4 regions of the Serratia rhizosphaerae genome follow, and region 3 is predicted to be linked to each of the others. Evidence: predicted binding sites of a transcription regulator. Region 3 holds the regulator's gene; each other region holds the start of a gene.
The links. Region 3 encodes Fur, which represses iron uptake genes when iron is present. Its sites were predicted from a motif close to ATAATAATGAGAACNACTATCAA; they were not measured.
Positions count from the first base shown of each region.

Region 1: the regulator Fur is predicted to act here: its motif matches at 2,072-2,094, upstream of sodA (superoxide dismutase [Mn]).
Region 2: the regulator Fur is predicted to act here: its motif matches at 1,437-1,459, upstream of FO014_RS20675 (TonB-dependent siderophore receptor).
Region 4: the regulator Fur is predicted to act here: its motif matches at 1,834-1,856, upstream of FO014_RS17170 (isochorismate synthase).

Region 1 is NZ_CP041764.1:2,078,853-2,081,968, reverse strand. Features, by position in the region: gene FO014_RS09685 (methyl-accepting chemotaxis protein) at 1-1,248, opposite strand, end outside; gene sodA (superoxide dismutase [Mn]) at 1,370-1,993, opposite strand; gene fdnG (formate dehydrogenase-N subunit alpha) at 2,339-3,116, shown strand, end outside.
Region 2 is NZ_CP041764.1:4,445,065-4,448,180, reverse strand. Features, by position in the region: gene FO014_RS20675 (TonB-dependent siderophore receptor) at 1-1,310, opposite strand, end outside; gene FO014_RS23820 (hypothetical protein) at 1,556-1,732, opposite strand; gene FO014_RS20670 (3'-5' exonuclease) at 1,870-2,436, shown strand; gene FO014_RS20665 (multidrug effflux MFS transporter) at 2,575-3,116, shown strand, end outside.
Region 3 is NZ_CP041764.1:874,084-877,199, forward strand. Features, by position in the region: gene ybfF (esterase) at 1-66, shown strand, start outside; gene ybfE (LexA regulated protein) at 317-604, shown strand; gene fldA (flavodoxin FldA) at 828-1,367, shown strand; gene fur (ferric iron uptake transcriptional regulator) at 1,683-2,129, shown strand; gene FO014_RS04140 (family 20 glycosylhydrolase) at 2,244-3,116, opposite strand, start outside.
Region 4 is NZ_CP041764.1:3,696,857-3,699,972, reverse strand. Features, by position in the region: gene FO014_RS17175 ((2,3-dihydroxybenzoyl)adenylate synthase) at 1-581, opposite strand, end outside; gene FO014_RS17170 (isochorismate synthase) at 589-1,797, opposite strand; gene fepB (Fe2+-enterobactin ABC transporter substrate-binding protein) at 2,032-2,982, shown strand; gene entS (enterobactin transporter EntS) at 2,969-3,116, opposite strand, start outside.

The DNA.
Region 1 (3,116 bases), 1.2 Mb from region 3:
GGCGTGATGCGCGTTGTCCGCATTCTGCTTCACGGTGGCAGTCAGCTGTTCCATGCTGGCGGCGGTTTCCTCCACGGCGGCGGCCTGCTGTTCGGTGCGCGAGGAGAGGTCGGTATTGCCGGCGGAGATTTCACTGGCGGCGGTGTAAACCTGGCCGACCCCCTGCTGGATTTTTTCAATCATGTCGCGCAGGTTTTGGTTCATGGCGGCCATGGCGTCCAGCAGTCTGCCCAGTTCATCGCGGCGATGGGTGACTTCTATCTGCCGCAGGTCGCCGGTGGCGATGCGTTGAGCGATGGCCAGCGTATTGTTCAGCGGCCGGGTGATTTGCAAGGTAATGCGCCATGAAACCACCAGACCAATGATGATCGCCGCCAGCGTAGTCAGGCCCATGCGGAGCTGTGCGCTCTGAATATCGTTGTTGGTTTGCGTCAGTTCGTCTTTCAAAAAGGCTCTGACCAGCGTGCCGATATCTGCGGCGCTGTCGCTCAGGGCGTTATTTAGCGCCTGTTCGTGCTCGTAGGCCGGCATATAGGCTTTGATGCGGCCCTCGTAGCTCTCCAGCCCGTTCAACAAGGGTTGCAGCAGCGGTTTTTGGCTGTCAGACAGCTTCTGGTGGAGCGCATGCGCGCTGCGACGGGCGTCGTCGATGGCGGCGAGCAACGGCGCTTCGGCGTCGCGGTTGAGGTCCAGCAGCAGGCCGCGCGAGAGATAGCGCGTTTGCGTCAGTTTTTTGCTGAGCTCAATGAATGACATCTTAAATTCGTCGTTGCTGAACTGCTGTTCGGCCTGCGCAAGCTGCTGCTGAATGTCAGACATGTTCCAGCTTTCGCGCACGGCGTTTTTGGCGGCGACCGCATCGAGGAATTTTTGCTGTTGCAGCTGGTATTCGTCGATCATGGTGACCAGGCGCTGCAAATCCTTACGACTTTGCGGATCCCAGTCCAGATTTTTTCCGCGGGCGATCAGTTTTTCTACATTGCTGATATTGGCGTAGTTTTTATCCAGATACTCCTTACTGTAATTTTGCGCGTACATTGCCCGATTATAGCGGGCCTGGGTGATCTCATTATTCAATTGATCGCTAAAATCAATACGATCGGAGCGGGATTCAATAATGGTGAGGTAGTGGATGCCGGTGCCGGCGATGATGGCCGCCAACAGCAGCATCAGGATGAAGCCGAGAGTGAGTTTTTTCCCTACGCCAAGGTGAATATACCTGCTGGTCAATGTGTGTAGTACCGCCATGATTTGTCCCTTTTTTAAGCGATGTGATGGGAAAAACCATCGGCATTGCAGGGATAAACTTTAGCGGGTTTTTAAACAAAAAATGCCCGCGGGAGGCGGGCATTATGCGGTGAGGCGAAGATTACTTCTTGGCGGCGAAACGCGCGGCGGCTTCGTCCCAGTTCACCACGTTCCAGAATGCTTTGATGTAGTCCGGACGTTTGTTCTGATATTTCAGGTAGTAAGCGTGTTCCCACACGTCCAGGCCGATAATCGGGAAACCGGATGCGCCGGCAACGGCTTCGCCCATCAGCGGGCTGTCCTGGTTGGCGGTAGAGACCACCGCCAGTTTGCCGTCGTCTTTCAGCACCAGCCAGGCCCAGCCGGAGCCGAAGCGGGTGGCGGCGGCTTTCTCGAACTCTTCCTGGAATTTCTCCACGCTGCCGAAGTCGCGCTCGATGGCGGCTTTCAGATCGCCGGACAGGGAGGTGCCGGTTTTCAGGTTTTTCCAGAAGAAGCTGTGGTTGGCGTGCCCGCCGGCGTTGTTGCGCATAAAGGTACGCTTGTCGGCCGGGACTTTATCCAGGTCTTTGATCAGCTCTTCAACGCTCAGCGACGCCAGTTCCGGGTAGGCTTCCAGCACGGTGTTGGCGTTGTTGACGTAGGTCTGATGGTGTTTGGTGTGATGGATCTCCATCGTCTGCTTGTCAAAGTGCGGTTCCAGCGCGTCATAGGCGTACGGCAGTGATGGCAGTGAATAACTCATGATCATCGTCTCCAGTGTGATAGGGCGGCGCAAGGATGTAAGCACCGCGTAAGCAGTCGGATCATTATAGTTAATTAAATGATATTGAAAATGATTATCAATGCCCTGTGCTTTGTGCGGTTTTTGCGCAACCCATGACTGTGATCAATGTCTCACTTTTGTGTCATTTTGTGTCTATATTATTCACTGAGACAGCACGGCTTTATAACAACCCCTGTATCGCTATGGTAATATACGGGCGTTATAACGTTACCACTATAACAACGATCATTATTAGCGCTTCCACGCCTGGCGTGAGGCAAGCGCATTCGAAACAATGTGACTACGCGATGAAGGAGACCCCCCATGCAGGTCAGCAGAAGGCAGTTCTTTAAGATCTGCGCTGGCGGTATGGCAGGGACGACGGTGGCCGCGCTGGGGTTCACCCCCGAGGCGGCGTTAGCGGAAACCCGGCAGTACAAACTGCTGCGCGCCCGTGAAACCCGTAACAACTGTACATACTGTTCCGTCGGCTGTGGGTTGTTGATGTACAGCCTTGGCGACGGCGCCAAGAACGCAAAAGAGAGCATTTTCCATATCGAAGGGGATCCGGATCATCCGGTCAGCCGCGGCGCGCTTTGCCCGAAAGGCGCAGGTCTGGTGGATTTCATCCACAGCGAAGGCCGGCTGCAGTACCCTGAATACCGCGCGCCAGGCTCCGACAAATGGCAGCGCCTCAGCTGGGATGACGCCTTTACCCGCATCGCCAAGCTGATGAAAGAAGACCGCGACGCCAACTTTATCGCCGCTAATGAACAGGGCGCCACCGTTAACCGCTGGCTGTCCACCGGCATGCTGTGCGCATCAGGCGCCAGTAATGAAACCGGCTATTTAACACAGAAATTCACCCGCGCTCTCGGCATGCTGGCCGTAGACAACCAGGCGCGCGTCTGACACGGACCAACGGTAGCAAGTCTTGCTCCAACATTTGGTCGCGGTGCGATGACCAACCACTGGGTGGATATTAAGAACGCGAATTTGATCGTCGTGATGGGCGGTAATGCGGCAGAAGCGCATCCGGTGGGGTTCCGCTGGGCGATGGAAGCCAAAATTCACAATAAAGCCAAGCTGATTGTGATCGATC
Region 2 (3,116 bases), 1.5 Mb from region 3:
TTGTTCAGAGCGATCTCATCCTGCAGGTAGACGCCGGTCTGCTGATAGTGACGGCGCGAGTCGGTGCGCACCACGTCGGTCAGCAACGGCTCCCCCGCTACGCCGGTATAGGGATTCAACGGTGACGCGCCGCCGCTTTCATCCCACAGATTATTGCGGAAGCGCTGGTAGTCCAGCCCCAGCAACACTTTATGGTCCAACGGCCCGGTGGCAAACTCGGCTTCCAGCTGGTTATCCACGGCGTAGGCGTCCAGCGAGGTGCTGGATCCGCTGTAATAGCGATTCAGCAAGGTATGCTCCTCATTCCAGCCCGCCTGATACACCTGCTCCAGCTCGACGTTCGAATGGGTGTAGCTGGCGTTTTGGCGGAACGTCCAGACGTCATTAAACCGGTGCGAGAAGGCATAGCTGTAGATCTGCTCCCAACGCTTGAATACGTTATGGCGGCTGTCGCCGTCAAAGAACCCGCGCCCCAGCTTGTCGCCCTGACTGGCATACAGGCTGCCGTCCGCCGGCACCGCGCTGTGATAGCCGCCGGACGGATCTTTTTGCAGGTAGGCCTTCAGCAACAGCGAGGTATCTTCACTCGGTTGCCATAACAGCGACGGCGCAATCGCGTAGCGCTCTTCGCGCTGGTGGTCATACATGGTATCGCTGCTGCGCGTCATGCCCGTCAGGCGGTATGCCCATTGATCCGACAGCGCGCCGGTCACGTCAAACGCGCCGCCCTGGGTATGGTGATTGCCGCCCGTCAGGTTGAGGTGCCCTTCGGTGGCGAACTGCGGCCGCTTACTGGTCAAGGCGACCAGACCGCCGGGAATGCTTTGGCCGTACATTACCGAAGACGGCCCTTTAATCACGTCAACCCGCTCCAGGAACCAGGGATCGACCTGCAATGCGTTGTAACTGCCGCTGTCGCTCAGCAGCCTCAGCCCGTCCAGAAACGTGTTATTCACATCGCCGCCGTGAAAGCCCCGCAGCGCAATGGTGTCATAACGCGTCGCTCCGCCGGCAAAATTGGTGAACACACCCGGCGTATACTTCAACGCATCGTTGACCGTTAAGGCATTTTGGTCGGTCATCTGCTGACGCGTCACCACCGATACCGCCTGCCCGGTTAAAATCAGCGGTCGGTCGGTTTTTGTCGCCCCCTGGCTGGTGCCGGCGGTATAGCCATGGGTTGCCGAATCCGCCGTGTCCGCCGGCTTGGCGGTCACCAGCAGCGTATCCTCCGCCCAGGAGGACAGCGGTAAAAACAGGGCAATAGCGCATAACAGACGGGAGCGTTTGACAGGAAAAATCCCAGACATAGCCGTAATTCCTATTGGAAGCCGTAAAATGTACACCGCAACAAGACAAGACGATTTCGATGACAGTCTGGTCAGAACATGATGCGGTGCGCTGGTGTTAAGAAAATGAAAATATTGGTAAAGATAATAACAATGATAATTATTATCTTTTATGGGCGGGGAGTTCAAGTACGCCTGGCGTTTGCCATCAGAAAATTACGAGGACTATCGCAGTAAAATCAAGGTGAGGAACAAAAGGCCGGCGATTACCTCGCCGGATGTGGCGGCGTTTTGGAGATATGTGGTTCAGAGATATCCACCATGCGGCAGATTTTGCTGTAGTTGCTGTAACCTTCGCAGACTTTGTCTGCCAAAAAGGTGCCCAGATACCCCAGCACCAGCGCATACCCCAACATGCAACAAATAAAGATCAGCGTTCTCACTCCGGCAGCCACCTTCAACAAAACCTATGCGTATCATACCGTGATTCGCCCTTTTTCGCCTGCCTGGAATTGACGCTGCGCGGCAATGCCGGCTTTGTAGTATCCTGTCACTCTCTTTTGGCGAGCAGAGAAACCTGATGCACCATGTGATGTTGGATATAGAAACGCTGGATGTGAAGCCAAGCGCGGTCATACTGGTGGTTGCCGCCGTATTTTTCGATCCGAAAACCGGTCGGCTGGGCGAGGAGTTTGAAGCGGCCGTCAGCCCGCAAAAAGAACAGGACGGCAGGACGATCGGTTTGGACACGGTCGCCTGGTGGGCCAGGCAATCCGATGAGGCGCGTAAATTGGCCTTTGGCGGCAGCGACAGCTTAAAGCGCGTGCTGACCAACCTGAGCCGCTTTATTCATATGCACAGCAGCGACACGGTAAAAGTCTGGGGCAACGGCAAAGAGTTTGACTGCGCCATCCTGGAGCACGCCTTCCAACAGCTGGCGATGCCCTGTCCGTGGAAGTTTTGGCACACGCAGGATGTCCGCACCCTGGTGACGCTGGCAGAGCTGCACGGCTTTAATCCCAAAAAGCTACGGCCGTTCGAAGGCACGCCGCACCGGGCGCTGGACGATGCCAAGCATCAGGCCAGATATGTCGCCGACGTGGTGGCCAACTGCTATTTCCGCCACGATGCCGCACTGCTGCCCTGATCCGGACAGGCGCTGTTCCGCTGCCGGCATCGCGCCTGCCGCTCTCTCTGTATAACAACCTGGTGCACCGCCCTTTCCATTTCACTGCGAAGGCACTACCCTAAGCCACTTTGTCACTTGGATGTGCTATTTTTCATTATGCAAAAATTTCTCCTTCTCCTGCTGAGCCTGGTCTTGCTGGGCCCGTTGGGTATCGACCTCTACCTGCCGGCAATACCGGCTATCGCTCTGGGCCTGAACAGCAGCGAAGCAGTGATCCAATCCACCATTTCACTGTTTATTCTGGTGCTGGGGCTGGGGCAGATCGTCGCCGGGCCGCTGGTCGACAACTACGGGCGCAAGCCGGTCGCACTGGCCGGCATTATCCTGTATATGATCGGCGCCGCCATGGCCGCGCTGGCCAACAGCCCGACGCTGTTTATCGCCTCACGCCTGCTGCAGGGCATCGCGGTATGCTGCACCGCCGTAGTGGCGTTTAGCGGCGTGCGCGACCGTATGAACGGCGACGATGCCGCGCGCGCCTTTGGTTTCCTCAACGGTACGCTGAATATTATCCCGGCGCTGGCGCCGCTGTTGGGCGGATTACTGGCGGAAGCGTTTGGCTGGCGCGCCCCTTTCTGGTTCCTGGTCGGCTACGCGCTGCTGGTCTTCGTGCTGATCGCTCTGCGCCTGCCGGAAAC
Region 3 (3,116 bases):
TGGGTGCACGCGGAAAAACCGCAGGCCGTACTGCGCGCTATTCACCGCTTTTTGGCCGAGCCATAACGCAGGTGGCGAAAAAACGCGCTAAAGATAACGGCTTAGCGCGTTTGCGCCTCAGTTAGGCATTGTCGTTGCGACGCCTGCTGGGGTAAGATGGCGCGCTATAATTTTTGCCGCCATCCCCAGCGTGCTGTCCGGCGCCAGATTGGGGGCAAAGTTGGCTTAGGTTGTAACGACCTGAACGGTATTAACCACAGCGTCCGGAAGCAAACCATCGCTTTTTGAGGCTAATTCCCTTGCAGTACCGCTACCTATGGCAAAAGAAAACACGGATCGCACGACGCTGGATCTGTTCGCAGATGAACGCCGTCCGGGGCGCCCGAAAACCAACCCGTTATCCCGTGATGAACAGCTTAGAATTAATAAGCGTAATCAGTTACGGCGCGATAAAGTACGTGGATTACGGCGTGTGGAACTGAAAATCAACGCGGAAGCGGTGGAAGCGCTGAACAAGCTGGCCGAACAGCGCAATATCAGCCGCAGCGAACTGATCGAGCAGATGCTGCTGGCGCAGCTGGCGGAAGAGCAGCCGTCGCAATAATAACGTGCGCCTGCCGCACACGGCGTAAGGATGATGCTCGCTTAACGCCGCCTTACTTTCCGGCATCGCATGAACGCGATAAAACCCCGGAGCAAATTTCTGGCATGATAGGCGTTTACCGGTAGGACCCAGGTCTTTACCAAGACGCCACTTTACAACGATACCGATGCGATCAGCAGGCGAAACGTATTGTAATTTATTGAATTAAAAGGTTATACGCAATATGGCTAACGTAGGCATTTTCTTTGGCAGCGACACGGGCAATACCGAAAACATTGCCAAGATGATTCAAAAGCTCCTTCGCAAAGATTTCGGCGATGATGTTGCTGAGATTCACGACATCGCCAAAAGCAGCAAAGAAGATCTGGACGCATTTGACATTTTGCTGCTGGGCATCCCGACCTGGTACTACGGTGAAGCACAATGTGACTGGGACGACTTTTTCCCGACGCTGGAAGAAATAGACTTCAACGGTAAGCTGGTTGCGCTGTTCGGCTGCGGCGATCAGGAAGACTATGCCGAGTACTTCTGTGACGCGATGGGCACCATCCGCGATATTATCGAACCACGCGGCGCTGCCATCGTCGGCCACTGGCCAACCAAAGGCTACCATTTCGAAGCCTCCAAGGGTCTGGCGGACGATGACAACTTTATCGGCTTGGCCATTGATGAAGACCGCCAGCCGGAACTGACCAACGAACGCGTGGAAGCCTGGGTCAAACAGATTGTTGAAGAGCTGAGCCTGGCCGATATCATCGGCTGATTCAACGCTCCGCAATGCTGCGATAGGTGGCCCTGCTGAGCGGCGGGGCCGTTATCGGCATCACGGATTGAAGCAATAGAAGCTACATATTAGTAACTTCCCTCCCCGTCACGGTAGACTTTGGCCCCGGTTTATCCCATTCATCAAGATGTTGCACGCGCAACATGTAACGGCGCAGTAGGCTTTTGTTAACAACCGGCGGTTTCCATTTAGGGCAACCGGTTCTATAATGAGACGCTATTAACGCTTTGTGCCGACCGATGCCACAGGCAACAATGCCTCAACTGATTAGCATAGTAACAGGACTGAATCCGCATGACTGACAACAACACCGCATTGAAGAAGGCCGGCTTAAAAGTCACGCTTCCGCGACTCAAAATCCTGGAAGTGCTGCAAGATCCGGCTTGCCATCATGTCAGTGCGGAAGATTTGTATAAGAAACTGATCGACATGGGCGAAGAAATTGGTCTGGCGACGGTTTACCGCGTACTGAACCAGTTCGACGACGCCGGTATCGTCACGCGCCATAACTTCGAAGGCGGCAAGTCAGTATTCGAACTGACCCAACAGCATCATCACGATCACCTGATCTGCCTGGACTGCGGCAAAGTGATCGAATTCAGCGATGAGTCTATCGAACAACGTCAGCGCGATATCGCCAAACAGCACGGCATCAAACTCACCAACCACAGCCTGTACCTGTACGGCCACTGTGCCAGCGGTGACTGCCGTGAAAACGACACGCTGCATAACAAGAAGTAAAGCTGGCCTGCCAGCGTAAACAGGAACCGCCGCACGGCGGTTTTTTTATGCCTGCCGATCGTGGGTGAGCTGCGGCGCCCGCCGTTATACCGTTCGGGCGCCGCAGACGTTGACTTAAGCCGCTACCGGCTCCGCGCGGCTAAAGCGCTTGCCATCCGGGCTTGCCGAACGAATCTGCACTTCGCCCTGCACCGCCGGCCTGGCGGCATCATCATAACGCTGCCAACGCTGGCCGCCGTCGGTCGAATATTCGATCGTCAGGCCCGGCAGCGCAATATTGGCCTCCAGCCTGCCGCCGACAATACGGGCGCCCGGCACCGGCAGACGGTAACTGATTCCGCCCGCATCCAGCTTGGCCAGTTCGCGCTGCCCCAGAATATTGGCAAAAATCAGCCACTCCTGCGCCAGCTTTTTGGTATCGACAAACTGCGTTTCACCGCCCTTATATTCGCGGCCCGCCTGATAGTCCAGCTCCCATTCGGCACGGTGCCAGGCGCGTTCGGCCACCGACAGCGCGCGCGGGAAGATCATATACTCCATCTGCGGATCGGTGCGCACCACCTCGCTCCACAGCTGGGCGGACAGACCATACGCTCCCGGCCACGGCTTATCGCTCTTGGCGGTAAAGGCGTTGCCGTCGCGGTCAACCGAGGTTTCCGCGTTTTGCGGCATATTGTCCGGCGCAAAGCTGAAGATTTTCCGTTCGTCGCTGAAGCGGGTGCCCCAGTAATAGCCGCTGTCGTTCGGGTTCACTTCATACGGGAAGTCCAGATAGACATAGTCCGGGTTGGAAACCACCACTTCATAGCCCTTGTTGGCCCAGTCGTTCACCGAGTCAAAACCGCCCCAGTACAGAGTATCCCAGAAGTTGACGCCCACGCGCGAGGTGGCGAACGCTTTGGCGTCTTTGGCATCTTTCAGGCCATCCTGCCAGGCCTGCATCCGATCGATGCCGTGCGCCTTCACCAGCTTGCTGACTTCCTGACC
Region 4 (3,116 bases), 2.3 Mb from region 3:
CTGCCGCCGGACAGCTGGAAAAACGCCACCTGGTCGGCCGCAGACGGCGTCGCGCGGAAATCGCCGCGCTCTTCCGCCAGCATCGCCGCCAGCGACTGTTCGCCCTGCGCCTGGCTGCGCAGCGCCACCACGCGCAGCGACGGGTGCTGCGCCCGGAAGGTCGCCAGAAAATCGTCATTGCCGAACAGCGCGTGTTTGCTGTCGGCAATCAGCACCGCCGGTTTGATTTGCTCGGCGTAGGCGCTCAGTTCGCTGCGCTGGTGACTGAACAGCGCATTGACCGGCGCCACGCCAATTTTCAGCAGGGCGAAGAAGGTGACATAAAATTCCACCACGTTGCCCAACTGCACCAGGGCGGTTTCCCCCGGCTGAATACCGCGGCGCAGCAGTGCGGCGGCCAGGCGATCTGACTGTTGATGCAGCTGGCGATAGCTCAGGCTGCCCTCGGCGTCGACCAGCGCGGTCGCGTCGCTGTCCGCCTGGCGATCGAGAATGTCGGTCAGCGGTTGGTCGATCCAGTAGCCGCGGTCGCGGTAGCGCTGGGCAAACTCGGCCGGCCACGGGGTAAATGCAATACTCATGGTGTTGTTATCCTTGGTTCAATCCAAACGCACGCAAAATGGTGCTGAGCTTGGTGCCGGTTTCATGCCATTCAGACTCCGGCGAAGAATCTTTAACGATGCCGGCGCCGGCAAACAGGCGCACCCGGCGACCCTGCACGGTGCCGCAGCGGATGGTGACCACCCACTCGCCGTTGCCTTCGGCGTCGCACCAGCCGACGATGCCGCCGAACAGGTCGCGGTCAAAAGGCTCCAGTTCGGCAATCAGATCGCGCGCTTTCAGCGTCGGCGTGCCGCACAGCGCCGGCGTAGGGTGCAGCAGGCAGGCCAGCGACAGCGCATTCTCCCGGCGGCAGTCCACTTCGCCATCGATCGGCGTCGACAGATGCCACAGCGTGGTGGTGCTCAGCAGTTCGGGAGCCGTCGGGATATTCAGGTAGCGGCAGCGGCCGGTCAGCACCTGGCGCATGCCTTCGGTGACAAAATCGTGCTCGACGTTATCTTTGCTCGACGCCAGCAGCTGCTCGCTCACCTCACGGTCGCGCTGCGGATCGGCGTCGCGTCGGGCGGAGCCGGCCAGCGGGTTGGAATAGAACTGCGCGCCGGACTTACGCAGCAGCAGTTCCGGGCTGGCGCCCAGCAGCGCCCCGTCTTCCAGCGGCACATGGAAATGAAAGCCGTTCGGGTTCTGCGCGATAATGCGCGCCATCAGCGCCTGGCGGTCGACCGGCTGCCGGGTTTCGATTTCCAGCAGGCGCGACAGCACCACCTTATCCAGCTCGCCGCTGGCGGTTGCCGCCACGGCGTCGCTGACCATCTGCATAAAGGGCGCCTGCGCCGGCAGTTCATTCAGGGCGTCAATTTCCGGGCCGTCGGCGTCGGCCGCCGGCTGCGCCGCCATAAAGGCTTCGCGATCAAACCACTGGGTATGCTGCGGAATAAACAGCGACGACGGCTGGCGGGTATCAAACGGGATCGCGCCGCACAGCACCGGCTTTTTTATGCCGGCCAGCCGCGCGTCGTCAAAGGCGTGACGCACGGCCTGCTGAAACTCGCCGTTGATATCATCACCGCCGGCGGCCGGCAGGGTGATAGTGGCAAAGCACCCTTGCGTCGTCAGGCTGCGAAAAGGTGATGTGAAAAAGAAGCCTGACGCCGGATCGACACCGAATTGCGCCTGTTCGTTCTCTTTCGCGTGCGGTGCCTTCTGCTGAGCACCATTCACGGCTGTATCCATGGGTACGCCCTCTGTTATTCGCCAATAATAACCAATATAATAATGATTATCATTTGTGTTTCGTGGCGCTAAATTACCCTCCGTCTCTGGCTATGTCAATAAACGTAAACACTTCTTTACCCTGATAATCATGGTATAAACGTTGTGGTATTCTCTAGATAAATGATAACCATTAAGCTTTTCGCATTTAACGGCGAGTCAGGCTCGTCAACGACACCAACAAGGATTACCCGGATGAAGAAGATCCTGCTTTTGGGGCTGGCGTTATTGGCCATCTCAGCAGCACAGGCGGCTTCCCCACAGTGGCCCCGCACGATTGAAACCTCCCACGGCCCCGTCACCCTCAAGCAGCCCCCGACGCGCATCGTTTCCACCAGCGTGACCCTGACCGGCACCCTGCTGGCGATTGACGCCCCGGTGATCGCCAGCGGCGCCACCAACCCCAACGGGCGCTTTACCGATAAGCAAGGCTTCTTCCTGCAGTGGGGAAAGATCGCCACACAGCGCGGCGTGAAACGTCTGTATGTCGGCGAGCCCAATGCCGAAAGCATTGCCGGCGAAGCGCCGGACCTGATTGTGATTTCCGCCACCGGCGGCGACTCCGCGCTGCAGCTGTATGACCAGCTGTCCGTCATCGCGCCGGTGCTGGTGGTCAACTATGACGATAAAAGCTGGCAGGAGCTGGCGAAAGAGCTGGGTTATGCCACCGGGCGCGACGCCCAGGCCGAGAAACTGACCGCCGACTTCGCCGCCCGCGAACAGGCGCTGAAGCAGCACATCACGCTGCCGCCGCAGCCGGTCTCCGCCCTGGTTTTCCGTCAGGACGGCAAAGCCGCCAACCTGTGGACCGGCGAATCCTCACAGGGGAAAATGCTGCAGCAGCTGGGGTTCACCCTGGCGCAGCCGCCGGCCAACCTGCACACCAGCACCAGCCAAGGCTCGCGTGAAGATATTGTTCAACTGTCGGGAGAGAGTCTGGCGGCGGGGCTGAATGGCCAGACGCTGCTGCTGTTCGCCAATGACGAGAATGACGTACAGCGTCTGGTGAATAATAAATTTCTGGCGCAGCTGCCGGCGGTGCAAAATAAACAGGTCTATGCGCTCGGCAACGAAACCTTCCGTCTGGACTACTACAGCGCCAGCAACCTGCTGACGCTGTTGGAAAAACGCTTTACTTCCCGCTAGTCTGCGCCACAGCGGGCTGGAGGGTCGCCTCCGGTTCGCTGCGCGTTACCCGCCGCAAACTGCCCATCACCAACAGCAGCACCACGCCCAGCAGCGCCGCACCGAAGCCGAAGCCGGTCGAGGTCATGGCCGGC